3 regions of the Paenibacillus sp. PvP094 genome follow, and region 2 is predicted to be linked to each of the others. Evidence: a T-box and tRNA genes for the amino acid it is inferred to sense, from the RefSeq annotation. Region 2 holds a T-box; the other regions hold tRNA genes.
The links. The T-box of region 2 lies ahead of tyrS (tyrosine--tRNA ligase). A T-box ahead of a tRNA ligase gene usually reads a tRNA of that ligase, here a tRNA-Tyr.
Positions count from the first base shown of each region.

Region 1 (9,657 bases), 2.7 Mb from region 2:
CATACAACCGATCTACTTCTCGGTTCCATTCACCCCGCAGATCAGCAACCTCGGATGGGCCGTAGCCGCTACGGTATCCCCGTTCCTGCATTGCCGTTTTCAGGGCTTGCAGACCTTCCCGTGCATCTGCCAGGATGGCTTCCCCGCCCAGCTTGGCTGCATCCATACCGTTCAGGTTTAGGTTGATAAATGTCACTTCAGGATGCTGAAAAGCGGATCGGGACGCCGTCGTGAAATCCGAGAACCGGGTGCCGACGCCGATCACAACATCTGCTGCTCTCGCAAGTCGGTTTGCCGCCAGAGAGCCTGTAACCCCGATGGCCCCCACGTTGAGTGGATGGTCCCAGGACAGTGCACTTTTGCCAGCCTGGGTCTCGGCAACCGGAATGCCAAATGCCTCGGCGAAGGCAGCAAGCTGAACAGACGCCTCGGAATACAACACACCGCCGCCAGCAACCAGCAGCGGCTTCCTGCCACGGGCCAGCTGTTCCGCAGCCCGTTCAATGGCTGCCTGAACCGGGGGGCGGCGGTCCAGGTAATGCACCTTGCGGGCGAAGAACGCTTCCGGGTAGTCGTACGCCTCTGCCTGCACATCCTGCGGCAGTGCCAGCGTTACCGCTCCCGTCTCCGCTGGATCCGTGAGAACACGCATTGCCTGTGTTACAGCAATCATTAACTGTTCAGGACGTACAATGCGATCCCAATACTTGCTGACCGCTTTAAATGGGTCTGTAGCCGAGACGGTATAATCACTGCTCACCTCAAGCTGTTGCAGTACTGGGTCCGGCTCACGTGTGGCAAAGTTATCTCCAGGAAGCAGAAGTACAGGAATCCGGTTCACGGTCGCTGTTGCAGCTGCGGTAATCATATTCAACGCACCTGGGCCGATCGATGTGGTACACGCGTATATTTGTCTGCGATTCTTCTGCTTGGCATATGCCGCTGCAGTGTGTACCATACCCTGTTCATTCTTGCCTTGCATGTACGTCAGACTTCCTGGGCTGCGTTCCAGTGCCTCTCCTATTCCTGTAACATTACCGTGTCCGAAAATACCGATAACACCCTTCACGAATTTGGTCTCAACACCATCTACGGAAATATACTGCTGATCCAGATAGCGGAGCAGTGCCTGGGCCATGGTCAGCCGGATCGTTGTCATGGATTTCGTCTCCTTTCCCTTTACGGGTAAAGCGCTTAATCTGCGTTAAGTTTAAGCGCCTTACCCGTAAAGGTTAAGCGCTTAATTGGTATAGTATTACATCATGGCTAAACAGGCAAGATATTTTTGTAAGCGTTTTATAAAAAATGAGGGCTACTCTGATCTATAAGCTGCCAATCAACATATCACAGGGTGAGTTGTATTTGTTCAAGTTCAAAAGGATGTAATTGCAGAGAGTATGTAGTCTGGTGAAAACCCTAAAAGCACAAAAAAAAGAGATGATCATGATCATCTCTTTTTTCTCTATATCGGTAAGCGGGTGATGGGAATCGAACCCACGCTATTAGCTTGGAAGGCTAAAGTTCTACCATTGAACTACACCCGCGTAAAATAATATCGGGATGACACGATTTGAACATGCGACCCCCTGGTCCCAAACCAGGTGCTCTACCAAGCTGAGCTACATCCCGTTATGTTATACCGGCGAGAGGACTCGAACCTCCACGGTTTCCCACTCGATTTTGAGTCGAGCGCGTCTGCCATTCCGCCACGCCGGCATATGAAGTTATAAATGGCGCGCCCTGAGAGATTCGAACTCCCGGCCTTTTGATTCGTAGTCAAACGCTCTATCCAGCTGAGCTAAGGGCGCATATTTAATTGGAGCGGACGACGGGAATCGAACCCGCGACCCTCGCCTTGGCAAGGCGATGCTCTACCGCTGAGCCACGTCCGCGTATAAGGGATGCGCGTGGAGGGACTTGAACCCCCACGTCAAAGACGCTAGATCCTAAGTCTAGTGCGTCTGCCAATTCCGCCACACGCGCATATATAAAAGTGAGTCATGAAGGGCTCGAACCTTCGACACCCTGATTAAAAGTCAGGTGCTCTACCAACTGAGCTAATGACTCATAAAACTGGTGGAGGATGATGGATTCGAACCACCGAACCCGTACGGGAGCAGATTTACAGTCTGATGCGTTTGGCCACTTCGCTAATCCTCCAGGATTAAAAGGTGGCTCGGGACGGAATCGAACCGCCGACACGAGGATTTTCAGTCCTCTGCTCTACCGACTGAGCTACCGAGCCTTATTAAATTTTATAAATTAATGGCGGAACCGACGGGATTCGAACCCGCGATCTCCTGCGTGACAGGCAGGCATGTTAGGCCAACTACACCACGGTTCCAGGCATTAATGGTGCCGGCGAGAGGACTTGAACCCCCAACCTACTGATTACAAGTCAGTTGCTCTACCAGTTGAGCTACACCGGCGTATATGGTGGAGGCTGAGGGGCTCGAACCCCCGACCCTCTGCTTGTAAGGCAGATGCTCTCCCAGCTGAGCTAAGCCTCCATATCTATGACCCGTAGGGGATACTCTCACTTCGATCGAGACTGCGTAGCAGCTGCTAACGATGATTATCCTCCGACGAACCTTTGGGATTCTCATCCCCTTGATGCTTTAAAAAGTAAAGCTATGACCCGTAGGGGATTCGAACCCCTGTTACCTCCGTGAAAGGGAGGTGTCTTAACCCCTTGACCAACGGGCCTTACTGGCTCCCCGAACAGGACTCGAACCTGTGACAACTCGATTAACAGTCGAGTGCTCTACCAACTGAGCTATCAGGGAATGGTGGAGCCAAGCGGGATCGAACCGCTGACCTCCTGCTTGCAAGGCAGGCGCTCTCCCAGCTGAGCTATGGCCCCATGTTTGTTTACCCCACAAAGTGAAGTATAGCTTCGAGGTTTATTCCGATTACTTTCCGGGGACCCCGTAATTGTCTTAAAACTTATATGGTGGGCCCTGGTGGACTCGAACCACCGACCTCACCCTTATCAGAGGTGCGCTCTAACCAACTGAGCTAAGGGCCCTTAACAAAAACTCGAAAAAAAATACCCCAGTGGGGTCTCGCTTGGCAGCGTCCTACTCTCCCAGGACCCTTCGGTCCAAGTACCATCGGCGCTAGAGGGCTTAACGGTCGTGTTCGGGATGGGTACGTGTGGAACCCCTCCGCCATCGCCACCAAACGATGCTGCTATACTCAGAGATCATTCTCTGAAAACTAGATCCGAAACGAAATTTGCGATCAAAACCTGCAATTTGGATAAGCCCTCGACCGATTAGTACTGGTCAGCTCCATGCATTACTGCACTTCCACCCCCAGCCTATCTACCTCGTCGTCTTCAAGGGGTCTTACATACTGGGAAATCTCATCTTGAGGGGGGCTTCACGCTTAGATGCTTTCAGCGCTTATCCCGTCCGTACATAGCTACCCAGCGGTGCTCCTGGCGGAACAACTGGTACACCAGCGGTACGTCCATCCCGGTCCTCTCGTACTAAGGACAGCTCCTCTCAAATTTCCTACGCCCACGACAGATAGGGACCGAACTGTCTCACGACGTTCTGAACCCAGCTCGCGTACCGCTTTAATGGGCGAACAGCCCAACCCTTGGGACCTACTTCAGCCCCAGGATGCGATGAGCCGACATCGAGGTGCCAAACCTCCCCGTCGATGTGGACTCTTGGGGGAGATAAGCCTGTTATCCCCAGGGTAGCTTTTATCCGTTGAGCGATGGCCCTTCCATGCGGTACCACCGGATCACTAAGCCCGACTTTCGTCCCTGCTCGACTTGTAGGTCTCGCAGTCAAGCTCCCTTATGCCTTTGCACTCTTCGAATGATTTCCAACCATTCTGAGGGAACCTTTGGGCGCCTCCGTTACTCTTTAGGAGGCGACCGCCCCAGTCAAACTGCCCACCTGACACTGTCCCCGTACCCGCTAAGGGCACCAGGTTAGAACCTAGATACGATCAGGGTGGTATCCCAACGGTGCCTCCACACAAGCTGGCGCTCATGCTTCAAAGGCTCCCACCTATCCTGTACAGATCGTACCCAAATTCAATATCAAGCTGCAGTAAAGCTCCATGGGGTCTTTCCGTCTTGTCGCGGGTAACCTGCATCTTCACAGGTATTAAAATTTCACCGGATCTCTCGTTGAGACAGCGCCCAAGTCGTTACGCCATTCGTGCGGGTCAGAATTTACCTGACAAGGAATTTCGCTACCTTAGGACCGTTATAGTTACGGCCGCCGTTTACTGGGGCTTCGGTTCACAGCTTCGGATTGCTCCTAACCGCTCCCCTTAACCTTCCAGCACCGGGCAGGCGTCAGCCCGTATACTTCGCCTTACGGCTTCGCACAGACCTGTGTTTTTGCTAAACAGTCGCTTGGGCCTTTTCACTGCGGCCCCCTCGTGCTATTCACACTACCGGGGCACCCCTTCTCCCGAAGTTACGGGGTCATTTTGCCGAGTTCCTTAACGAGAGTTCTTCCGCGCGCCTTAGAATTCTCTTCTCGCCTACCTGTGTCGGTTTGCGGTACGGGCACCTTCATCTGGCTAGAGGCTTTTCTTGGCAGTGTGAGATCATGACCTTCGCTACTGTAATTTTCACTCCCCATCACAGCTCAGCCTTACGATGTGCGGATTTGCCTACACATCAGCCTCACTGCTTGGACAGACATCCATCAGTCTGCGTCACTACCCTACTGCGTCCCCCCATCGCTCGTAACGATTTACGGTGGTACAGGAATTTCGACCTGTTGTCCTTCGACTACGCCTTTCGGCCTCGCCTTAGGTCCCGACTTACCCTGAGCGGACGAGCCTTCCTCAGGAACCCTTAGGCTTTCGGCGGATCAGATTCTCACTGATCTTTTCGTTACTCATACCGGCATTCTCACTTGTATAATGTCCAGCGCTCCTTACGGTACACCTTCAACCCTTATACAACGCTCCCCTACCCCTGATGCAAGCATCAAGCCATAGCTTCGGTGGTGTGTTTAGCCCCGTTACATTTTCGGCGCAGAGTCACTCGACCAGTGAGCTATTACGCACTCTTTCAATGGTGGCTGCTTCTAAGCCAACATCCTGGTTGTCTGTGCAACTCCACATCCTTTCCCACTTAACACACACTTGGGGACCTTAGCTGATGGTCTGGGCTGTTTCCCTTTTGACAATGGATCTTAGCACTCACTGTCTGACTCCCGGAAGTAAGTCTATGGCATTCGGAGTTTGACTGAGCTTGGTAACCCTTGCGGGCCCCGCACCCAATCAGTGCTCTACCTCCACGACTCTGTTTTCCGAGGCTAGCCCTAAAGCTATTTCGGGGAGAACCAGCTATCTCCGAGTTCGATTGGAATTTCTCCGCTACCCCCACCTCATCCCCGCACTTTTCAACGTGCGTGGGTTCGGGCCTCCAGTGCGTGTTACCGCACCTTCACCCTGGACAGGGGTAGATCACCCGGTTTCGGGTCTACGTCCACGTACTATGTCGCCCTATTCAGACTCGCTTTCGCTGCGGCTCCGGCTCTTCACCTTAACCTTGCACGGGAACGTAACTCGCCGGTTCATTCTACAAAAGGCACGCCATCACCCCTAAAATGGGCTCTGACTTCTTGTAAGCACACGGTTTCAGGTTCTATTTCACTCCCCTTCCGGGGTGCTTTTCACCTTTCCCTCACGGTACTGCTTCACTATCGGTCGCTAGGAAGTATTTAGCCTTGGCAGATGGTCCTGCCGGATTCATACGGGGTTTCACGTGCCCCGCACTACTCGGGATCCGTCTCGGAGGGAACAGACTTTCAATTACAGGGCTTTTACCTTCTTTGGCGGGCCTTTCCAGACCTCTTCGTTTAACCGGTTCCTTTGTAACTCCATGTGAGACGTCCCACAACCCCAGAGAGCAAGCTCTCTGGTTTGGGCTGTTCCGCGTTCGCTCGCCGCTACTGACGGAATCACTATTGTTTTCTCTTCCTCAAGGTACTTAGATGTTTCAGTTCCCCTGGTATGCCTCTACATAACCTATGTATTCAGTTATGAGTAACTGGATATTACCCCAGCTGGGTTTCCCCATTCGGACATCCCCGGATCAAAGCTTGCTTACAGCTCCCCGAGGCAGTATCGTTGTTCGCCACGTCCTTCATCGGCTCCTAGCGCCTAGGCATCCTCCGTGTGCTCTTAGTAGCTTAACCAAATGCTCAATGAGCAAAAGCAATCTACCGTTTTATTGAAACTTGTTTTAACACAAGTTCAGCTAAAAGGAATGTTCTAATTCGCAATTTTCGTTTCGATATCTAGTTTTCAAAGAACAAGCTCCATGCAAAAGCAAGCTGTTTTGAGAGTTTGAGCTCTCAAAACTGAGCAACGAGTGAGTTAAAAGCTTTACGAAGTAAAGCTCGCTTCGGAAGCATGCTTCCTGAAGACTTTTTGAATGTTTCCGCTACGGGAAACGATTCTCCATAGAAAGGAGGTGATCCAGCCGCACCTTCCGATACGGCTACCTTGTTACGACTTCACCCCAATCATCTATCCCACCTTCGGCGGCTGGCTCCTTGCGGTTACCCCACCGACTTCGGGTGTTATAAACTCTCGTGGTGTGACGGGCGGTGTGTACAAGACCCGGGAACGTATTCACCGCGGCATGCTGATCCGCGATTACTAGCAATTCCGACTTCATGCAGGCGAGTTGCAGCCTGCAATCCGAACTGAGACCGGCTTTTTAGGATTCGTTCCACCTCGCGGCTTCACAGCCCGTTGTACCGGCCATTGTAGTACGTGTGTAGCCCAGGTCATAAGGGGCATGATGATTTGACGTCATCCCCACCTTCCTCCGGTTTGTCACCGGCAGTCACCTTAGAGTGCCCATCCGAAATGCTGGCAACTAAGATCAAGGGTTGCGCTCGTTGCGGGACTTAACCCAACATCTCACGACACGAGCTGACGACAACCATGCACCACCTGTCTCCTCTGTCCCGAAGGAAAGCCCTATCTCTAGGACGGTCAGAGGGATGTCAAGACCTGGTAAGGTTCTTCGCGTTGCTTCGAATTAAACCACATACTCCACTGCTTGTGCGGGTCCCCGTCAATTCCTTTGAGTTTCAGTCTTGCGACCGTACTCCCCAGGCGGAATGCTTAATGTGTTAACTTCGGCACCAAGGGTATCGAAACCCCTAACACCTAGCATTCATCGTTTACGGCGTGGACTACCAGGGTATCTAATCCTGTTTGCTCCCCACGCTTTCGCGCCTCAGCGTCAGTTACAGCCCAGAGAGTCGCCTTCGCCACTGGTGTTCCTCCACATCTCTACGCATTTCACCGCTACACGTGGAATTCCACTCTCCTCTTCTGCACTCAAGTCATCCAGTTTCCAGTGCGATCCGGGGTTGAGCCCCGGGATTAAACACCAGACTTAAATGACCGCCTGCGCGCGCTTTACGCCCAATAATTCCGGACAACGCTTGCCCCCTACGTATTACCGCGGCTGCTGGCACGTAGTTAGCCGGGGCTTTCTTCTCAGGTACCGTCACTCCTTGAGCAGTTACTCTCAAGGACGTTCTTCCCTGGCAACAGAGCTTTACGATCCGAAAACCTTCATCACTCACGCGGCATTGCTCCGTCAGGCTTTCGCCCATTGCGGAAGATTCCCTACTGCTGCCTCCCGTAGGAGTCTGGGCCGTGTCTCAGTCCCAGTGTGGCCGATCACCCTCTCAGGTCGGCTACGCATCGTCGCCTTGGTGAGCCGTTACCTCACCAACTAGCTAATGCGCCGCAGGCCCATCCTCAAGTGACAGATTGCTCCGTCTTTCCAGCTTTCTTCAGGCGAAGGAAGCAAGTATTCGGTATTAGCTACCGTTTCCGGTAGTTGTCCCAAGCTTGAGGGCAGGTTGCCTACGTGTTACTCACCCGTCCGCCGCTAAGTATCAAGGAAGCAAGCTTCCTATCAACTCCGCTCGACTTGCATGTATTAGGCATGCCGCCAGCGTTCGTCCTGAGCCAGGATCAAACTCTCCAATAAAGTATTGAAAAGAGCGATTAGCTCATTTTAAATCTGACGAGATTAAAAATCTCATTGTTGATCTTGCAAGCAAGATCATTTACTCACTCGTTGTTCAGTTTTCAAAGATCAAACGTCGTTTGCATCCGAGTGTTGTTCTCTTCAGCAACTTTTATATCTTATCATGTCCGAACCAATTTGGCAAGCACTTTTTTTGAAGCTTCTTTCGAAGCTTGTTAAGCTAGCTTACCGCACCGTGTTCCTCGTGTTTTCTTGGCCGGAATTAGAATATACCATGCTGAAAAAGTAATTACTACATGTAAAATATTCCAAATGATAATATCGAAGAAAGAATAGATTTATACAGATACTTTGACCATATTCCTGCAGTCATCAGTGTACAGACTATATCTAAACATATCAGACAGAAGTCAACATCTATCCCAATCCATTCATTAGGTAGACGAGTATTGTTACAGTAGAGGTAAGACTCATTAGTTTCTTTTCCGGAAGCATTTCTGGATTCGCTGTTGAAAGCATTCTGAATCCTTTGATACAACTTATATGATCTACTACAAATCACCTACTACGTTATATATCTTCTATTAATAGTAGAAGCCGATGGTTAGATATCTGATTAGGTGGCCCAACCACTGCCGATCCTCCCTACTTGTTTCCGAATCTACCCATCACAATCGTATCGTAGTACTCCCCGTTCGCATGTCTGCGGTCCTTTTTCAACACACCTTCAATTTCAAAACCCATTCTATGATATAGCTCTATTGCTTTACCATTAGTTTCTAATACAGTCAGTGTCACTTTCTCAACACCGCTCCTGTCAGCCCAATGGAGTGACGATACCAGCAGCTTATTCCCGATACCATAACCCCAGTAATTTCGAGCAACACACACACCAAACTCAACTCTATGGGAAAACCGCTTCAGGTCAGACCCCTCACATCTGGCGTACCCAACAATCTCATCCTGCACAGTAGCCACAAGAAACAAGTTTCGATCTTTCTCTGTGTCCAAACGGATAATATTCCTGAACCCCGCTGCATCGATATAAGCTTCGCCCTGCTCCCGGTCCATGTTCTCCGTTTCTCCATCGATCTGTACACGAAGCGAAGATAACGACTCTGCATCCCTCTCTTCTGCCGATCTAATCGAAAAAGCCATTCCTTTTATGATAAACTCCTGTGTATGAATCTTCATATCTACCCTTCCCTCTATCTCCTATCCGAATTCGGATGGACTTTTGCCCGTAAGCATTTTGAATACCTGACTAAAATACGTCGCGTTTCGGAACCCCGTCATCTCACTAACCTCGTAGACCATGTAGTGACCAGATTGCAGCAGCTCTATCGCCTTTTGAATTCGATATCCGTTTAGATAACCCACGAAATTTTCCCCGGTTACCCTTTTGAATAGCTGGCTCAGATATTTGGGATGTACAAAAAGCCCCTTCGCTATGGCCTCAAAACTGATTTCTTCAGCATAATGCTGCTCCACATACTGTTTCACTTGATCGACAAGTTTATTGCTCTTTTTCTCTGTCATCTCTTTCCGTGTCTGCTCGATCCATTCTCCAATAAATGCATCCATCCAGCATAGCAGATCCTGCAATGAATATTTAGTTTGAATGTCCCTGAGAAACTCGCTCATGGCCATTG
Region 1 covers NZ_JBEPOM010000001.1:1,767,522-1,777,178, forward strand. The annotation lists gene iolD (3D-(3,5/4)-trihydroxycyclohexane-1,2-dione acylhydrolase (decyclizing)) at 1-1,159, opposite strand, end outside; tRNA gene ABIC22_RS08265 (tRNA-Gly) at 1,474-1,544, opposite strand; tRNA gene ABIC22_RS08270 (tRNA-Pro) at 1,556-1,629, opposite strand; tRNA gene ABIC22_RS08275 (tRNA-Leu) at 1,638-1,716, opposite strand; tRNA gene ABIC22_RS08280 (tRNA-Arg) at 1,732-1,808, opposite strand; tRNA gene ABIC22_RS08285 (tRNA-Gly) at 1,818-1,892, opposite strand; tRNA gene ABIC22_RS08290 (tRNA-Leu) at 1,903-1,983, opposite strand; tRNA gene ABIC22_RS08295 (tRNA-Lys) at 1,995-2,067, opposite strand; tRNA gene ABIC22_RS08300 (tRNA-Tyr) at 2,075-2,160, opposite strand; tRNA gene ABIC22_RS08305 (tRNA-Phe) at 2,173-2,245, opposite strand; tRNA gene ABIC22_RS08310 (tRNA-Asp) at 2,267-2,344, opposite strand; tRNA gene ABIC22_RS08315 (tRNA-Thr) at 2,354-2,429, opposite strand; tRNA gene ABIC22_RS08320 (tRNA-Val) at 2,435-2,510, opposite strand; tRNA gene ABIC22_RS08325 (tRNA-Glu) at 2,635-2,706, opposite strand; tRNA gene ABIC22_RS08330 (tRNA-Asn) at 2,711-2,786, opposite strand; tRNA gene ABIC22_RS08335 (tRNA-Ala) at 2,788-2,863, opposite strand; tRNA gene ABIC22_RS08340 (tRNA-Ile) at 2,952-3,028, opposite strand; rRNA gene rrf (5S ribosomal RNA) at 3,068-3,184, opposite strand; rRNA gene ABIC22_RS08350 (23S ribosomal RNA) at 3,258-6,182, opposite strand; rRNA gene ABIC22_RS08355 (16S ribosomal RNA) at 6,454-8,005, opposite strand; gene ABIC22_RS08360 (GNAT family N-acetyltransferase) at 8,651-9,199, opposite strand; gene ABIC22_RS08365 (response regulator) at 9,221-9,657, opposite strand, start outside.
Region 1: it encodes a tRNA-Tyr, which carries the amino acid that the T-box ahead of tyrS (tyrosine--tRNA ligase) is inferred to sense. The anticodon was not compared.

Region 2 (9,657 bases):
TTGCTCCTCTGGTTGGAGTAGGCATCTATTTCATGGTTCAAGGATATGGGGTTGAAGTCTTTCTAAAAATGTGGCTGGTGCACAGTCTGCAATTATTCGTGTCGATCGAATTTACAAGTATCTTCATCATGCTTCTCGGTCAAGGAGGTATGCTGATCAACATGATATTCGTGCTTAGTCAATCCATTGCCAACGGTACGTCCATGTCACCCGAAATGATGCCTGGATATTTTAAATTCGTCAGTCAGATCACGCCGATGTACTATTCCACGCATTTGGATTACAATATTCTCTTCGGCGGTGGCAGAACGGCCCATTACGCCATTGGATTAGCGCTGGTTGGACTGGTCGCTTTCGTTCTCAATGCAGCCATTCACCATTTCAAACAGGCCAAGCAAACCAATCCGCTGCAAGAGTCTTCACAACAGCCCGCTATCGTATAAAATAAGAAATACAAGGGCTCAGGCGAATTTGAAAGAAGCTGTGCCCTTGGTAAGAGCAGAATGGGGGCAGTCACATGTCAATTCAAATATTTATTCTTGGTGCATTAAGTGAAGGGAATTGTTATCCCTATGATATTAAAAAGCAAATAGGCAAACATTTGGATCAGACCGAGGCCAAAATTACGGAAGGGACGATCTATTACAATTTCGAAGTGCTGCATAAAAAGGGGCTAATCGAGAAAATTGAAACGATCCAGAGTGAGAATAGACCAGACAAGACGATGTATGGGATCACCGATCAAGGGCGGCTCGCGCTGGAAGAGAGCATCTATAAAGTGTTTCAGAAATTCACGACCATTCAGTCCCTTTATGCAGCTCTGGTTAATCTGGATAAGGTGGATAATCAGAAGATTGCATACCTTATTGAAGATATCATCGTGAAACAAAGAAAAAAACTCGATTATATTGACGAGCAGAAACCAGAGGAGATCGATGTAAGTGAGGATTTGATGGATGCTCTGTGGCTGATGAGGGATCATGCTTATCACACGATTGAGAGCAACATTGCATGGTTGGAGAAGCTCCTTCACCATGTTCAGAGCAGGGCGTTAAGGCATTAAGCGCGTTTAGCGTCACTGTGTCTGCGTAGAGGTGCGTCAGGTCAGCGACAGTCTGGCTTTGAACGCGCCTTTTTTCGTCTATATTGCGAAGCAGAACCAGGAGCGCGGATTGAAACAAATGGTAAAAACCTATAGAATCTGAACTATGTCGTAAATGAATATTTTGTAACGAAGGAGAGGGAATTTCATGTTCGAACATCTGGTGGTATTCAAATTCAACGATAAAATTACGCCGGCAAAACAGCAGGAATTTGTCTCACAATTGCTAGCCTTGCAGGACGAGATTCCTGGGATCATTGATCTGACTGCCGGGATCAATGTAACGGAAGAGACGGATCATATTCAGGGATTCACACTTGGATTAAGAGTGACGTTTGAAGACCAAGAAGCCTTGCGTGCATATGGTCCACATCCCGCCCATCAGGCTTTTGTAGCTTCCCTTAACGGATGGGTAGAGAATGTTATTGTAACGGACTTTCCGATCCCTTCGAAATAAGACAGGTCATGAAGGAGAACACTGATGATTAAAACGATTGAACAGCAGGCTGGCACATGTAGTGCTGGCTTTTTTCTTTTCTCCTGATATTCAGTAAAAAATGTAGTGAGATGTTATATAATATTACACTAAAAATCCGGCGTTTTGTTTCGTTTGCCCAAAAAGATACGATCTCTTTATCTCCTGTAACAATTCTCGTTCATGTATCATGGAAGTTTTCGAAATAGTTTATATAATGTGAATCAACATAACATGATTATTCAGTGCGATGGGTTGATTCTAATTTCGGGGGCGAGCGCGGATGAACGAAACAAAAAAGATGAGAATTTTTTCACTGGGGATTCAACATGTATTGGCAATGTATGCCGGGGCTATTCTGGTACCTTTACTCGTGGGAAGAGCTTTGAATCTGACTGCAGAGCAGCTGGCATATCTGGTATCCATTGACCTGCTCACATGCGGTATTGCAACGTGGCTGCAGGCTCGGAAGGGAAAGTATCTGGGCATTGGTTTGCCGGCAGTACTCGGTAGTTCATTTGTAGCTGTTACGCCCATGATCGCCATCGGATCTCAGTATGGTATTCCAGCCATTTATGGGTCCATCATAGCAGCCGGTTTATTTATCGTCATCTGTGCCGTATTTTTCAGCAAAATCGTCAAGCTGTTCCCTCCCGTTGTCATTGGTACCGTGGTAACCATTATTGGTCTAGCACTTATTCCTACCGGTATTAAGAATATGGCTGGTGGGGCAAACAGTGAGAACTTCGGAAGCTTGGACAATCTGGCACTTTCTTTCGGAGTACTGCTCTTTATTTTGGTACTGAACCGGTATGCTCGGGGTTTCGTTAAATCTCTTGCCGTCCTGATTGGCATCATCGCTGGAACTCTCATTGCGGCCCTCATGGGAAAAGTGAATTTCTCTCCTGTACAGGAAGCGTCATGGTTCCACTTGCCACAACCCTTTTATTTCGGAATGCCAACATTTGAGCTTGGCCCGATTATCACAATGATCATCGTAGGTACTGTCGTGATTATCGAGTCAACAGGTGTGTTTATGGCTTTGAGCAAAATTTGCGATCAGCCCATCAATGAGAAGGATCTGGCTCGCGGTTATCGTGCAGAGGGCTTGGCTTTTGTACTTGGCGGTATATTCAATGCCTTTCCATACAATACATTCGCGCAGAATGTCGGGCTCGTACAATTGTCCAAGGTGAAAACAACAAATGTCGTGGTTGCAGCCGGAGGCATACTGGTCTTCCTCGGACTCATTCCGAAGGTAGCGGCATTTGCAACCATTATCCCAAGTGCAGTATTAGGCGGTGCGACAGTGGTTCTGTTCGGTATGGTCGTATCCTCTGGAATCAAAATGCTGCAAACCGTCGATTTTGGCAAGCAGTCCAACCTGTTGATCGTCGCTTGTTCGGTTTCGCTCGGGCTTGGTGTCACAGCCGTACCAGACCTGTTTGCCCAGCTGCCACAAAGCATTCGGATCATTGTGAGCGATGGTATCATTACAGGAAGTCTGTCAGCGATTCTGCTTAATATCTTTTTCAACCTTGGTTTCAAAAAGGAAAGTCTGCCTGTTCAGCCTGTAGCGGGAACTCAGGAGGCACATACCTGATTCCATCTTAACTGAATAATAGCGAATTAAACGAGTAAGCCCACATAGGATTCATTGCTGGAAAGAGTGGAAAATATCCTTCTTCCTAATGAATACCTTGTGGGCTTATTTGGCTGTCGGATGCGATGAAACATGCAAACACCCTACAAATATGCTAAAGTTTCCTTATGAACATATGATATGTTCATCATTTCGAAATTCCATGCGACTACATAAATGAGCATTGGTTCACACAGGCTACATGAATACAAACAGAGGAGTTCCTTTGTTGAGGAGAAGGAGTGGAGTGCACATGGAAAAGGATAAGTTAGGGGCAGGCTGGAATTTGGACAATAGTTATGCCCGGCTGCCGCAGACCTTTTATACGAGTCAGGGTGCAGTACCGGTACAGTCACCTGAGCTTGTCATCTTAAATGAAACCCTTGCGACCAGCCTCGGACTGAATGCTGAAACGCTGAACAGCAAGGAAGGGGCAGCAATTTTTGCAGGCAATGAAATTCCGCCTGGAGCCGAGCCTCTGGCTCAAGCTTACGCAGGCCATCAGTTTGGCAATTTCAACATGCTTGGTGATGGACGGGCATTGCTACTGGGTGAACAGATTACGCCACAGGGCGAGAGGGTGGACATTCAGCTCAAAGGTTCGGGCAGAACGCCATACTCCCGTGGAGGGGATGGTCGGGCAGCGATCGGACCGATGCTGCGTGAATATATTATTAGCGAGGCCATGGAAGCACTAGGTATCCCTACAACGAGAAGTTTGGCGGTAGTGACTACTGGAGAAAGCATTTTTCGTGAAACGGAACGACCGGGTGCCATATTAACCCGTGTGGCCTCCAGTCACATCCGCGTGGCAACCTTTCAGTATGCAGCTAGATGGGGAACTGTAGACGAACTGAGAGCACTGGCGGACTATACGCTGGAACGGCATTTTCCTGACATTCCTTTAGATCATAACCGTTACTTGAACTTCCTCCGGGAAGTCATCAAACGACAGGCTTCGCTGATAGCCAAATGGCAGAATGTTGGATTTATACATGGTGTCATGAATACGGACAATATGGCCATCAGTGGAGAAACGATAGATTACGGCCCTTGTGCATTTATGGATGCTTATAATCCGGCTACAGTCTTTAGTTCAATCGATACGCAAGGCCGTTATGCCTACGGCAATCAACCCTATATTGCGGGCTGGAATCTGGCTCGTCTTGCCGAGACATTACTGCCGCTGCTGCATGATAATGAAGATGTGGCCATACAGATTGCACAGGATGCCATTTCCCAATTTTCAGAGCAGTATCATCATGAATGGTTATCCGGCATGCGTGCCAAGCTGGGATTATTGACAGAAGAGGACGAAGATGAAACGCTGATGAAAGATCTTCTGGAACTGATGGAAAAGCAATCGGCGGACTTCACGAATACGTTCTTAGCTTTGACTTTTGATAAGTGGGAGAACTCGAATCTGAACGAAGCACCGGAATTTGCGGAATGGAACGAACGCTGGAAAGCCAGACTGGGCCGGCAGTCTGAATCAAAAGAGGCTGTAGAGCAATTGATGAAGAGCAGCAATCCTGCAGTCATCCCACGGAATCATAGAGTGGAAGAAGCGCTCGAACGGGCAGAGAATGATGGGGATTATAGCGTAATGAATCAGCTGCTAGCCGTTCTCCGGAAACCTTACGCACATACACCGGAACAGGAAGAATACGCCACATTGCCGGCGACCTGTGATCCATCTTATCGGACATTTTGCGGAACCTGATGGGAGTGCAGATTCAGCATTCAGATTGAACATTTCAGATTAAAAAATACAATCATGAGTTGCAATAGGTACCTTGCGAGTACAACAAGCAACCTGGTGATCACGAAGAAGCTGCCACCGGCAGCTTTTTCATGATCAGGTCATGGGGAATGCAATTTAAATGAATTACAGGTGGTGAGCTGCCATGTCAGATGTTTTAACCAAACAGGAATTAGCAGTCAAGCTGCTTGAACTGTTATCCCTAACAGACTTTGACCAAGAACAGAGCAATACATATGTTAACCGTCTATTGGAGCCTTTCAAATGGGAAGGTGTGCCTTATGTTGAAATGGAAAGTGGAACCTATATCGTCACCATCTATGAACGTGGAATGCCCATGTTGGAGAAAAAGTTGAAGCAGACCGAGATGGTTATCTACTGGCTGCTGGAGGATATTATTTTTACCACGGTGCATGTGGAGATGTTGAAAAAATATGATGTTGATAATATCAACACGCATTTGAAATATACGAGCGAAGTGATACATGAAATGGATCGCAACGTAACGAACGCTTTTCAGCAATTGGGAGAACCCTATTTGCACTGGCATCAAATCGGTAAACGCCAGGAACTGGAGAGCATGCAGCCTAGGGGAAGGGATGAAGGGCATGACTAATCAAGATATCAATGATGTATGGTATGATTATGCGTTGAAGTTTGTAGACAAAAAGAACAAACAAGAACAGGGATGGTCGGGATTAACATCCGAGGAACAGGAGATTGCAGCCCTATGGCTGTTGGAAGTAGACGTATATAACGGTGGGTTCATTCAATTTTTCTGCAACTGGGGAGAAGAAGCATATCTTCATGTTTTGCGGGCATTACATACGATTGGTGCGAACCAGGTGCTGGGCAATATTCAGGAGCAGTATCGCTTGATAGAGCATTTGGCGGATGATGAACGGCTTACAGCATTATGGGACATTCCCCGTTTACTCACGACAGAAGAGGAACTAAGGTTGGATACTCTGGATCAGCGATTGTGGGATAACGAGGATCAAATTGCGGAGAAGGCATACACGCATTATCATAGGAAGCTGAATATAGAGGCATAGTATAAAAGATCAGAGTCTCTTTTGCTGTACTGTGAGCAGATTAAATACAGGCTCTTGCAATGGGTTGAACGTTCGGCTATACTGGCTATAATCTAATACATGAATTACGTTGATGGAGCGCAGTAGCGGCTTTGTCCCTGTTACAGAAAGTCAGGGGTTGATGGAACCTGATACATACAAGGGCTGCGAATTACACTCTGGAGTACTTGGGTAATGCCAAGCGGAATGGGCAAACGATATATTGCCAAAAGCGGTATGGATGATGCGTAAGCATCTGTTCATGCAAGTTGGGTGGTACCACGGTTATGATAATCGTCCCTATGTCTAATGAAGACAAGGAGGCGATTTTTTTGTGTCCAAAAAAGCTGCTCCCATCTGTATCTTTGACCATTAACGTAGTCCATGACTGAAGAACGATTAGAAGAGAAAGGGGTTGTTTGGGTTGAATATTATTGATGAACTTGAATGGCGTGACGCCATAAACCAACAGACGGATGCGGAGGGGCTGCGTGAGCTGACCGAAACCAAGTCGATATCCTTGTACTGTGGGGTTGACCCTACTGGAGACAGTATGCACATCGGTCACCTGATTCCGTTCATGATGCTGAAACGTTTTCAACTAGCGGGACATCGTCCGGTAATCCTGATTGGGGGGGCAACGGGTACAATTGGTGACCCAAGTGGACGTCAATCCGAGCGTTCGCTGCAAACACTGGAACAGGTCCAAGAGAACGTTAATAAGCTGACAGCACAGATGAAAAAATTGTTTGTAACCGAAGGCGACAACCAGGTTCGCATGGTAAACAACTACGACTGGACACATCAAATTAACGTCATCGAGTTTTTGCGTGATTACGGGAAAAACTTCAATCTTAACACGATGCTGGCAAAAGATGTCGTGGCAAGCAGATTGGAAGGCGGAATCTCGTTCACCGAGTTTTCCTACCAGATCCTGCAGTCTCTGGATTACCATCACCTGTTCAAAAACGAGGACGTGCAGCTGCAAATCGGTGGTTCGGATCAATGGGGCAACATCACGAGCGGTCTGGATCTGATTCGCAAGAAAGAAGGATCTGAAGCAAGAGCATACGGTTTGACGATCCCTCTGATGCTCAAAGCGGATGGTACGAAGTTTGGTAAAACAGCTGGCGGCGCGATCTGGCTGGATCCGGAGAAAACGACACCGTTCGAATTCTACCAGTTCTGGGCGAATACGGATGATCGCGATGTCATCAAGTACCTGAAATACTTCACCTTCCTCAGCAAAGAGGAGATTGAAGCTTTGGCTGAAAAGGTAGAGACTGAGCCGCACAAACGTGAAGCGCAGAAGGCACTCGCCGAAGAAATGACAAAATTCGTTCACGGCGAAGAGATGCTGGAGCAAGCTAAACGTATTACCGCAGCCCTCTTCAGTGGAGATATTCGCTCCCTGACAGCCGATGAGATCGAGCAGGGCTTCAAGGAAATGCCTACATTTGAAACAGACGGCGAAGCCAAAAACATCGTGGACTGGCTGGTGGATCTGGGCCTTGAGCCATCCAAACGTCAAGCACGTGAGGATGTCACCAAAGGTGCGATTTCTATGAACGGAGAGAAGATTACAGAGCTGGAATTCACAGTGTCTGCGGAGCATGCAATTGGTGGCAAGTTCATCATTATTCGTAAAGGCAAGAAGAACTACAGCCTTGTGAAATTGAAGTAGGAACGTACCGTATCATGAATATCTTGGGAAGAACAACGTTAGTTTAAATTCCCAGGATATTCATAACTCTTAAGTAAACAAAAGGGCCGTCTCCACTAATGTCAATGACATTAGGGAGACGGCCCTTTAACAATTCATCCGCAAATAATTGATTTGATTATTGATTCACAATGGCTGTAATCTCTTCGTCCAGATCAAGCCTGACGTTTTCACGGTAAGCCCGGATGTTGTATTCGCTGTGCAGGTAGCGCAGGATCGCTTCTATCATGTTGGATTCAACCAAGTATTGACTACGGCCTTGAATCCAGACTTCAGCGGAGTATCCCGTATCTTCTTCCCAGCTCAGTTCAACATTGACATCGGTCGGGCGCACACCTTTGCGTTCAGCCATGTGAAGACAGATTGCATTAACAATCTCATCCATGCTTAGAACCATAATGATTAATACCGTCCGTTTCTGTTGCGGTCATCATCATCACGATCGTTGCGGCGGTCATAACGACCATCTGCAGCCGGTTTACGGCGATTCGTGATCGCTCTGAAGAGTGCCATTGCCAGCATCACAATCAGCATAATTGCAGCGACGTTGACAAGCAATCCAAGAATGTTTCCGAGGGCTCCCATGCCGCCGAACAATCCGCCGAACAGCATACCTGCCAGACCACCCAGCATCATGCCTTTCATGAATCCACCGCCACCGCCGAAGAATCCCCCACGGTTCGTTGCAGCTGCACCAGTACCCGATTTGTTCGAGTTCGATTGGCTCACATTATTATTGTCGGATTTCTTAGGTGTGTTGGTATAACTTTTCGTACCTGACTTGAAACCGCCACCACGTCTTGCGTCAGCAGAATCCGGATTTGCTACGCCAACTGTTGCGAACAACAGAGTGAAAGCCATAAAAACCATCATCAGATGTTTAATTCCAAATTTTTTCTTCATTGTAAAGATCGTAACCCCCCGATTAAATTGTGTGATTAGCCCTAAAAATGGGCCTTACTCATGTAATACGGTCAAAAAGCAGGAACGTTTCAAATTTTGTTTAATTTTCCGAAATAATCGGACAAGGGTCCTGAATGGCTGCCTGACCATCGAGCAGCTGAGTCACCCAGTTGCACCATTCCAGGCCGGTCTGGGCATTCATTAATCCCTTTTGAACCAAAATGTAGCTCCCAAATTCCCGGTTGCCTACGCGGAGGTTATCTTGAGGGATGCGGGACTTCAGATCCTCGAAATAACGGATGCGCTCCATAAACCAGTTTTTGCGCTCATTCAGAATGCGTCTCATGCTTCCATCTTCGGCAATGCCGACACACAAAATCCGCAAATTGAATTCGTCACGCGTTACCGGAGCAGTAACAGGAGTGATCATCCATCCGAGCAGCTTCTCAATACCTTTTTCCGTGACTGCATACATTTTTTTGTCCGGTTTGTCAGACTGTTGCACCCAGCGGGAAGATAATAGTTCATCATTTTCCATCTTGGACAGGAGCGGGTAGATCTGACTGTGTTTGGCTTGCCAATGAGGCTGGATTTTCAGCATCAGATCGTAACCAGACGACTCCTCGCGGGTAAGCAGCCCGAGCAATCCGTAGGAAAGTATGTTCATGCACATGTCTCCTTAATATTAGGGCTAGGCCAGTGAAAACAATGAATATTGCCATCAATGACCGCTTTCATAAAAGTGTACACTGAAACTGTATGGTTTGACAACCTGACAGCATAACTGCCTCAATTTAGACAAAAAAAGAGTGCGGACCCTGAGGTCCGCACCCAAAACCATTTAGAGAGATGCCTGTTACTCGTACCCTTCAACTACAAGCTCAAGCTGGCCTGTGGAGGAATCGATAATCATGCCGTGAACGGGTACTCCCTGTGGAAACAGGGGATGATTTTTGATGACTCCTACAGTATGTTTT
Region 2 covers NZ_JBEPOM010000001.1:4,495,628-4,505,284, forward strand. The annotation lists gene ABIC22_RS20735 (YhgE/Pip domain-containing protein) at 1-443, shown strand, start outside; gene ABIC22_RS20740 (PadR family transcriptional regulator) at 518-1,063, shown strand; gene ABIC22_RS20745 (Dabb family protein) at 1,251-1,559, shown strand; gene ABIC22_RS20750 (solute carrier family 23 protein) at 1,861-3,180, shown strand; gene ABIC22_RS20755 (protein adenylyltransferase SelO) at 3,473-4,942, shown strand; gene ABIC22_RS20760 (Imm63 family immunity protein) at 5,127-5,597, shown strand; gene ABIC22_RS20765 (DMP19 family protein) at 5,590-6,036, shown strand; T-box leader at 6,137-6,359, shown strand; gene tyrS (tyrosine--tRNA ligase) at 6,479-7,738, shown strand; gene ABIC22_RS20775 (YxcD family protein) at 7,896-8,174, opposite strand; gene ABIC22_RS20780 (hypothetical protein) at 8,180-8,680, opposite strand; gene ABIC22_RS20785 (PadR family transcriptional regulator) at 8,781-9,347, opposite strand; gene ABIC22_RS20790 (beta-class carbonic anhydrase) at 9,537-9,657, opposite strand, start outside.

Region 3 (9,657 bases), 1.4 Mb from region 2:
GTTTTTCAACATCTACAGGATTGGTATACGTAGATTGTGTGTTCCGGTAAGGAGCACGGGATACGTCTGCTTCAGCTTCCAGCTGCATGATTTTCTCTTCCATTCGATGGAATCCAAGCGATGCACTACCACTTTCGATTGAATGCAGGCTGTTGATGGAAGACATTTGCTTTTTGGCTTTGGCCATTTGGGCACGGGATACGAGCTCATTGCGTTTGTTACGCATTTTGTAGAACTCGTCTTTCATGTCATGAAGCTGTTGCAGCAAATCTTTGGCTTGTGCTTCAGATTGTGCGTGCAGTTCACTGTACTCCGTAATTTTTTGATCAAAGTAGATTTTTTCTTCCAGTAATTTGCGAGCTACTTCTTCCTGACCATTAGCCAGAGCAGCTTCAGCTTGGGACTCGCGTTGTACCGATGTACGCTCCGCTTCGTCCAGGCGCTGCTTCATGCGACGCTCATTTGCCATTTGCTTGGCTACTGTTACTTCAGCCTCATGAATTTCGGCCTCCATGTCACGCAAATACTGGTTCAACATTACAATCGGGTCTTCCACTTTATCCAACATATCGTTTACCGACGCTTTAGTCATATCCTTAATCCGTTTAAATACTCCCATTTTACTTTTCTCCCTTCTCGTAACGAGATAATTTTTGGCGAAGCTCTTCAACTTCTTTTTTCAATGCTTTTTTCTCAATATCTTTCATCATGGAATCCAGTTCACTCTCTTGAGGTGCACCTGCTCCATAGCTGTTATTATCGTAAGAACGTGGGCCCGAATTGGGTCTGTTATTGTAACCTGGGCCGGGACCGAAGCCACCGTGACCTTGATTGCTGCCCCGGAAAGGTCCTCTGTTCGGGTCGTGATCATAGCTGTTGTATCCTCTGCCAGGACCGGGACCGTAACCGTACGGGTCATAAGGTGGAAACGGTTCTTTCGGTACCACCAGGGCTGCGATAAAGTAGATTAACAACGCTGTGCCGCCTGTTACAAAGATACTGATGACGAAGATGATCCGCAGCAGCGTGGAGTCCATTCCGATGGATTCGGATATCCCGCCGATCAAACCTGTTAGCATCCGGTCACGCGTTGAGCGGTATAATTTGCTCATGTGCTTACTCCTTTCGTTTACTTATATCCTGTTACGGAATCATATCCGTATGGATCTGCAGGATAGGGTTCCTTCGGTACCACTAATGCAGCGATGAAGTAGATCAGCAATGATGTACCCCCCGTAGCGAAAATACTGATGAAGAAGATGAGACGCAGCAGCATCGAACTAAAACCAAGATTCTCAGAGATGCCGCCGATCAAACCTGTCAGCCTTCGGTTACGCGTCGAGCGGTATAATCTATTCATGTGACTACTCCTTCCTTTCATTGTTCAGCTTCTGTTTCAGGCGCTCCAGCTCTTTATCCAAGGTAGAGGAGGACATGCTGCCTGCTGTTCCTGAACCATCCTGGCTCATGCGGCGAATGTCTCTCAGACTCTGTGCCTCATATTCAAGATCAGAGACTTGGTCGTCCAGGCGATTGAACATTCGAGGTACATTCTGATTATTGTAGTGACCTCTTTGATTCATTCGTTGCTGCAATTGAATGGTTTGCATACGAGCGTAGTAGTATTGACGTTTGCTGTACACATTCTGATACTCCACTTTCAGCTGGTCAATCTGTTCATCAAGTTCCTGTAATGCTGCATTGCTCTGGGCATACAGTTCGTTGTATTGTTCCATTTTTTCCTCATGGAGAATTTTCTCCTGCAGGGCCAGTTTCGCAAGATGCTCTTCTCCTGCTTTCAGAGCCATTGAAGCCTGCTCTTCCCGTTTGTGCACCATGCTTGCTGCCTGGTCGGCTTGCTGCTTCATCTGTCTAGTATGGCTTGCATATTGATGACGAAGCTTCTCGGCTTCGCCAATGTCTTGGCGGGTCGAGACCAGAAACTGATCAATCAGTTTGACTGGATCCTGACTTTGCTCCAGATGTTCATTTAATGTAGCTACGGTAATATCCCGCATTCGACGAAATACACTCATTATGTTCTGTCCTCCTTTTCAAGATCGTGATAATTTAGTAGCGGCCACGACGACTGCGATTGTTGCTGAGCATCGAGACACCGAAGATGATTAATCCGATGGCGATGATTGGTCCGATCAACCAAGCCAGTTTACCCATCAGTGACAAGATACCGATGATCAAGACGATCCAGCCCAGCATTACATTTCCTCGTTTAACCCCGTAGTAACCAAGTGCAATCATCAGAATCGGAATCAGATACCCCATCAGGTGTCCAAGAAGCGGAGTTAACTTTCCGAAAAGGATGAGAGCTCCCAGCGCAATCAGGACAATCGCCCAACCATTTCCCTTATTCCATCTCATAATTTTTTCACCACCCTTTCGGTTTGTATTTTGATTTGTTTATTTGCTCGTTTGTGTTTGTTGTTTCTTGTTCAACCTTATGTCTTTATTCTAGGGGAAACGGGGACTTTTCAAAACAGACCGTGGACGGTTTTTCATCCTAGACTCAGGTCGGGGATGGGGTTGGACCTCCGTCTGTCCTTGCATCAGACCTCTGTCGACATACAATGAAGTTGAAATTGGGATGCTTCATATCCCCTTATCAGAGTAGAGAGACTTAACCTCATCTGAGCTTGCAAGCGCCATTGATATGATCTGCCCTTAAGCCTTATGTACGTTTACAAAAGGAATTCGTTTCCCCCGAATGATGTACGGTTGAATGAAAAGCTCTTCTTAACTCGAAACGCAAATACTTTTTTATCCATATAAACAAATTTATGTTGTTATTAATGTAAGCGTTTACTAAAATAGAAGCAGTATTGATCCTAATTCTGAAGTTAGGAGTGGGGGCTGTGCGGTCCATCAGTTATCTTCATAAAATGATCTTGTTTGGCATTCTGCTCAGTACCTTGCCTATTCTGCTGGCCGGAATAGCGGCAATTCTGTATTCCATGAATCAAACGGAGCTGCATCGCATGCAAGCGAATAAACAACTTCTTTTATACATGCAGACGAGCGTCGAGCATAAGCTTAACACCGTCAGTTATATGCTGGATCAGGCGACTCGCTCTCCTATTACACTTCAGTCCCTTTCAGCCACACTTCCAGGAACATTAACGACAGCTAACCAGCTTCAATCCGAATTTCAACATATGCGATCCTGGGAGCCCTTAATGGATATTACGCTAGTTAACGAGGCTCAGGATTGGCTGGTCGATCATGCGGGGTTATATCTTAACACGGACTTCCCTTTGGCTCTTCCCATGCGAGATTTGTTGTCCAAAACCCTGACCTCTGGCTGGCAGCTGATTCCATCATCTGTATTTAAACATAATGAACAGGATTTCCCGTCCGGATGTAACTATCATATCGTGCTCGGCAGATCCATCTCGTTTATGAATGCACCCGCTGACTCAGCTTTAATTGGCGGAATTCCTGCATGCTCATTGCATCATTCTATTGTATCTGAATCCGTTGACATGGATATGTCTGCTTCAGAATTGATTATTGTGAACAGGGAACAGCGTATTCTTGTTCACCCCGATCCTATGTATATTGGACAACCCTTATCGGCAATGAACATCGAAGATATTGAATCTAAAATGGACATGAGCGAATTGCTCTCTCCGAATATGTCTGCTGCTTCAAAGGAATACCACGAGGTTCGAATTGCCGATACAGAATATTCCTTAACCTTCGCTAAGACACCGTTAAAGGGATGGACTTATATTTTAATTACACCCATGAATGTCCTATCCCAAGAGTATGTTGAGATTGGACTGTATACCTTGTCTGTCGGCGTAATACTCCTTCTACTCTCCATATTAATCGTATGGTTAGGTTCAAGGCGTTTGCATATCCCCATACGGAACCTGCTATCGCAGCTAGGAATTACTGACAGAGTTTTATCGAATCATTTACGATCTCAAGATGAATTCGAGCAGATCAAGACCCATATTACCCAGCTTTCAGCTTCTCGATCCCAGATGGAGTATAAATTAAATCAATACGTTTTGCAGACACGCACTCAGTATATGATAAATATGCTTCTAGGTAAGTGCTCACCTGGCATGCTGCACCAAAACTTGAGCGAACTAGGCTACAGAGATCATCTTATTGAGTGGCAACAAATAGCCGTATTGACCCTACAGATCGATTTAGCAAGTCAAACGAAGTATGATCATCACGATCTCGATCTCCTGTTATTTGCCGTTCAGAATATAGTGGACGAATCCATCGATAAGGATCGACAGCTCCTTCCGATCATTGTGGAACAGACTGTAGTAACCGTAATAGGTTCTATCCAAATGGACAACTCTGTATTTTCAAATGAACTTTACGAAATAACTGAGCTGCTGTACCATCGAGTGAGCGAAGTTTTGAATCTTCAGCTGAATATCCGTTTCAGCCAACCATACTCTTCCTTTTCAGAAATACACCTGGCGTATATTGAAGCCATGAAGCTGTTACAGCAGCAGACCATATCAGGAGCTAGCGTCAAACAAAATGAGGAAGCCTCAATTTACTCTTCCTTGTGGACGCTACCTTACCCTGAGTCCCTCGAATATCGTCTTATGCAATCGATTCAATCTGCAGATGAGGCAGAAGCTTCCGTACTATTACAACAGTTGCTCCAGCGTGTGTATCATATGGAATGGACAGAGGAAGAATACCAGGTTGCTTTAACTCGATTATTGATGCACATATTACAAATGATGCAGGAATCAGGTATACGACTTGGGCAGATCTCTTCAGGGCACAGCCCAATGATTAACGAACTGCTCGCTCTGCAAACGGCTGCCGATATCGAACAATGGTTTATTTACCGTATCATTAGACCGGTTATTGGCATTTTCAGAGAAAGGCATTATGCACAGCATCAGCAGATCTCGGAAAGAATGATTGCCATCATCCATCAGGAATACGATACCGATCTGACACTCGAAGAGTGTGCTTGTAGGCTCCATTATAATGCGAGCTATTTGAGTACTGTGTTCAGCAAAGAAACAGGCTACGCATTCAGTGAATATTTGTCACAGTATCGGTTCAAGATGGCCCGAAAATGGTTGGATGAAACCGAGCTAACCATTAAGGATATTGCTGCTCGGCTACGTTACAACAACCCGCAGAACTTTATCCGTTCATTTCGAAAATGGGAGGGAATCACTCCAGGTCAGTACCGGGAACGTAGACAGAAGCCTCTTCGCTCTTCCATGGAATAATTGTTTGTAATAACGAATGAAAAAGGAGCAGATGGTCTGCTCCTTTTAATGATTCGCGCATGGTTTATTTCTTATTTTATTGCTTAGCTTCTTTCTTACGAACAATCTTCATATTCTGTTGGTCCAGCTGAATTAGTATTTTTCCGAACCTGCCGCCACGTAGGAAGTTAACCACGCCATCTGGATAGGCACTTCGGATATAGTGCTCTGCCTTGTATAGTGAGTCTGTGTCCGTAGGCAATCCATAGGTGTTTAGCCATTCCTGTAGATGATCTACAACTTGCTGAACAGGCATCTCAATGGTGTTGACTTCATTAGTAATTAACGACGTATACGCGTAACCCTTCAAGAATAGCAGCTGTTGTATGTATCCCATATCTCCCGAACGGTAAGGCGGATTAACATGAAGTACCTCTTTAAACTCGTCTATTAACGTATGCACTCTCGGGCCGGCCATAGCACTGATATAAACGTATTTGCGAGCACTTTGAATTGCCTGTTCAACGGTTTCCCAATCAGACATTGCGGGGCACATGGAAGCAAAGGCAAAATCATATTTCTGTTCCCAGCCTTTCTCCTGAATCGATATTTCTTCAAACCGTTCAGGAACGATCTCAATTTTAGATGCTAATGTATTCGGGATTGTCTCTTTCATCAAAGAAATAAGCAGTTCAGAAGGTTCGACTGCAGTGACAGTTGCCCCCTTTTCTGCAAAAGGAATTGTAAAAATGCCTGAAGCCGCTCCAATGTCCAAAATGGATAACTCACTGAAGTCTACGCCTTGATTCTCAATCCAGCTCATGATGCGCTCGGAACGCTTCTTACCTTCTTCTGTGAAGGATTGATGATGATAGTCTCGTGCCCAGCGTTCAAATGCTTCTTCCGTTTCGAATGGCGCACTCTTTTTCTTATATCTTGGATTCCTCGGCCGCTGCTTCCACGCCTCTTCCCAGATCGATAGATCAAATAATAGTTCTGAATAATTAACTGAATTGTTCTCCTCAGACACTTTTTGCTCAAGCATTTCGTTTCACTCCGTTCTATGTAATAAAATTGAAAGTTCACCAGAAAGGATCTTCTCTTTTTAAACCAATAAAAGTATCTCAACACTGTTTAGCCAATATCACAATGGCTCCATATCAAAGACTTTATTTATCTACAATATATTTAATTTATTTATACGTCAACCTCATAGTTTGGACTATTCATCAATTGCGAGAAATAAAGTAATAAAAATAACCCTGTGAATTGTCTAAGCAATCCACAGGGTTATACGTTATACCGGCGAGAGGACTCGAACCTCCACGGTTTCCCACTCGATTTTGAGTCGAGCGCGTCTGCCATTCCGCCACGCCGGCATATCATGTTGTAGTATATTTTTAGTAAATATACTGGAGGCGCCACCCAGATTCGAACTGGGGATAAAGCTTTTGCAGAGCTGTGCCTTACCACTTGGCTATGGCGCCATATTTTTGGAGCGGACGACGGGAATCGAACCCGCGACCCTCGCCTTGGCAAGGCGATGCTCTACCGCTGAGCCACGTCCGCAAAATGGCTGGGGATATAGGATTTGAACCTATGCATGACGGAGTCAAAGTCCGTTGCCTTACCGCTTGGCTAATCCCCAATAAAAACAAAGGGGCGATCGAGGGGAATTGAACCCCCGAATGCCGGATCCACAAACCGGTGCGTTAACCACTTCGCCACGATCGCCATATGCGTTATTACTTAAAAAAAGTTAATTGGCAGGGGCAGCAGGAATTGAACCCACACCAACGGTTTTGGAGACCGTTGTTCTACCTTTAAACTATGCCCCTAAAAACTGGTGGAGGATGATGGATTCGAACCACCGAACCCGTAAGGGAGCAGATTTACAGTCTGATGCGTTTGGCCACTTCGCTAATCCTCCATAGTGGTGCCGGCGAGAGGACTTGAACCCCCAACCTACTGATTACAAGTCAGTTGCTCTACCAGTTGAGCTACACCGGCGTATTAAGTTGTAGTGATAATGGTGGCTCGGGACGGAATCGAACCGCCGACACGAGGATTTTCAGTCCTCTGCTCTACCGACTGAGCTACCGAGCCATAATAAAGTCTACTCATGAACGTTGCACTTTATCCAGGGCGTCGGTGCCATATATCAGACTTAGTGAACAGATTCCTCATGTAGGGTAAAAATGGCGGAACCGACGGGATTCGAACCCGCGATCTCCTGCGTGACAGGCAGGCATGTTAGGCCAACTACACCACGGTTCCAGATCACTTTCTGTAAAGAAAGTATAAATATTGCGGGGGCAGGATTTGAACCTGCGGCCTTCGGGTTATGAGCCCGACGAGCTACCGGGCTGCTCCACCCCGCGTCGTTATAAAAGTTATATGGTGGAGGCTGAGGGGCTCGAACCCCCGACCCTCTGCTTGTAAGGCAGATGCTCTCCCAGCTGAGCTAAGCCTCCGAACAACACATTTATGATCTTAACATAAAACTGTTGTTAAAATCAACCTCTTTTTTGAGGTGAAATTAGTGACCCGTAGGGGATACTCTCACTTCGTTCGAGACTGCGTAGCAGTTGCTAACGATGATTATCCTCCGACGAACCTTTGGGATTCTCATCCCCTTGATGCTTTAGAAGTAAAGCTATGACCCGTAGGGGATTCGAACCCCTGTTACCTCCGTGAAAGGGAGGTGTCTTAACCCCTTGACCAACGGGCCTTACTATGGCGGAGAGAGAGGGATTCGAACCCTCGAGACGCTTGTGGCGCCTACACGATTTCCAATCGTGCTCCTTCGGCCAACTCGGACACCTCTCCATATGGCTCCCCGAACAGGACTCGAACCTGTGACAACTCGATTAACAGTCGAGTGCTCTACCAACTGAGCTATCAGGGAATATTATTCAGAGATCATTCTCTGAAAACTAGATCCGAAACGAAACTTGCGATCAAAACCTGCAATTTGGATAAGCCCTCGACCGATTAGTACTGGTCAGCTCCATGCATTGCTGCACTTCCACCCCCAGCCTATCTACCTCGTCGTCTTCAAGGGGTCTTACATACTGGGAAATCTCATCTTGAGGGGGGCTTCACGCTTAGATGCTTTCAGCGCTTATCCCGTCCGTACATAGCTACCCAGCGGTGCTCCTGGCGGAACAACTGGTACACCAGCGGTACGTCCATCCCGGTCCTCTCGTACTAAGGACAGCTCCTCTCAAATTTCCTACGCCCACGACAGATAGGGACCGAACTGTCTCACGACGTTCTGAACCCAGCTCGCGTACCGCTTTAATGGGCGAACAGCCCAACCCTTGGGACCTACTTCAGCCCCAGGATGCGATGAGCCGACATCGAGGTGCCAAACCTCCCCGTCGATGTGGACTCTTGGGGGAGATAAGCCTGTTATCCCCAGGGTAGCTTTTATCCGTTGAGCGATGGCCCTTCCATGCGGTACCACCGGATCACTAAGCCCGACTTTCGTCCCTGCTCGACTTGTAGGTCTCGCAGTCAAGCTCCCTTATGCCTTTGCACTCTTCGAATGATTTCCAACCATTCTGAGGGAACCTTTGGGCGCCTCCGTTACTCTTTAGGAGGCGACCGCCCCAGTCAAACTGCCCACCTGACACTGTCCCCGTACCCGCTGAGGGCACCAGGTTAGAACCTAGATACGATCAGGGTGGTATCCCAACGGTGCCTCCACACAAGCTGGCGCTCATGCTTCAAAGGCTCCCACCTATCCTGTACAGATCGTACCCAAATTCAATATCAAGCTGCAGTAAAGCTCCATGGGGTCTTTCCGTCTTGTCGCGGGTAACCTGCATCTTCACAGGTATTAAAATTTCACCGGATCTCTCGTTGAGACAGCGCCCAAGTCGTTACGCCATTCGTGCGGGTCAGAATTTACCTGACAAGGAATTTCGCTACCTTAGGACCGTTATAGTTACGGCCGCCGTTTACTGGGGCTTCGGTTCACAGCTTCGGGATTACTCCCTAACCGCTCCCCTTAACCTTCCAGCACCGGGCAGGCGTCAGCCCGTATACTTCGCCTTACGGCTTCGCACAGACCTGTGTTTTTGCTAAACAGTCGCTTGGGCCTTTTCACTGCGGCCCCCTCGTGCTATTCACACTACCGGGGCACCCCTTCTCCCGAAGTTACGGGGTCATTTTGCCGAGTTCCTTAACGAGAGTTCTTCCGCGCGCCTTAGAATTCTCTTCTCGCCTACCTGTGTCGGTTTGCGGTACGGGCACCTTCATCTGGCTAGAGGCTTTTCTTGGCAGTGTGAGATCATGACCTTCGCTACTGTAATTTTCACTCCCCATCACAGCTCAGCCTTAATGATGTGCGGATTTGCCTACACATCAGCCTCACTGCTTGGACAGGCATCCATCAGCCTGCGTCACTACCCTACTGCGTCCCCCCATCGCT
Region 3 covers NZ_JBEPOM010000001.1:3,084,226-3,093,882, reverse strand. The annotation lists gene ABIC22_RS14305 (PspA/IM30 family protein) at 1-619, opposite strand, end outside; gene ABIC22_RS14300 (PspC domain-containing protein) at 621-1,112, opposite strand; gene ABIC22_RS14295 (PspC domain-containing protein) at 1,130-1,360, opposite strand; gene ABIC22_RS14290 (PspA/IM30 family protein) at 1,365-2,036, opposite strand; gene ABIC22_RS14285 (LiaF transmembrane domain-containing protein) at 2,071-2,379, opposite strand; gene ABIC22_RS14280 (helix-turn-helix domain-containing protein) at 2,871-5,240, shown strand; gene ABIC22_RS14275 (class I SAM-dependent methyltransferase) at 5,317-6,264, opposite strand; tRNA gene ABIC22_RS14270 (tRNA-Leu) at 6,520-6,598, opposite strand; tRNA gene ABIC22_RS14265 (tRNA-Cys) at 6,633-6,706, opposite strand; tRNA gene ABIC22_RS14260 (tRNA-Gly) at 6,714-6,788, opposite strand; tRNA gene ABIC22_RS14255 (tRNA-Gln) at 6,793-6,867, opposite strand; tRNA gene ABIC22_RS14250 (tRNA-His) at 6,881-6,953, opposite strand; tRNA gene ABIC22_RS14245 (tRNA-Trp) at 6,984-7,057, opposite strand; tRNA gene ABIC22_RS14240 (tRNA-Tyr) at 7,064-7,149, opposite strand; tRNA gene ABIC22_RS14235 (tRNA-Thr) at 7,154-7,229, opposite strand; tRNA gene ABIC22_RS14230 (tRNA-Phe) at 7,250-7,325, opposite strand; tRNA gene ABIC22_RS14225 (tRNA-Asp) at 7,419-7,496, opposite strand; tRNA gene ABIC22_RS14220 (tRNA-Met) at 7,527-7,600, opposite strand; tRNA gene ABIC22_RS14215 (tRNA-Val) at 7,618-7,693, opposite strand; tRNA gene ABIC22_RS14210 (tRNA-Glu) at 7,879-7,950, opposite strand; tRNA gene ABIC22_RS14205 (tRNA-Ser) at 7,957-8,048, opposite strand; tRNA gene ABIC22_RS14200 (tRNA-Asn) at 8,052-8,127, opposite strand; rRNA gene ABIC22_RS14195 (23S ribosomal RNA) at 8,194-9,657, opposite strand, start outside.
Region 3: it encodes a tRNA-Tyr, which carries the amino acid that the T-box ahead of tyrS (tyrosine--tRNA ligase) is inferred to sense. The anticodon was not compared.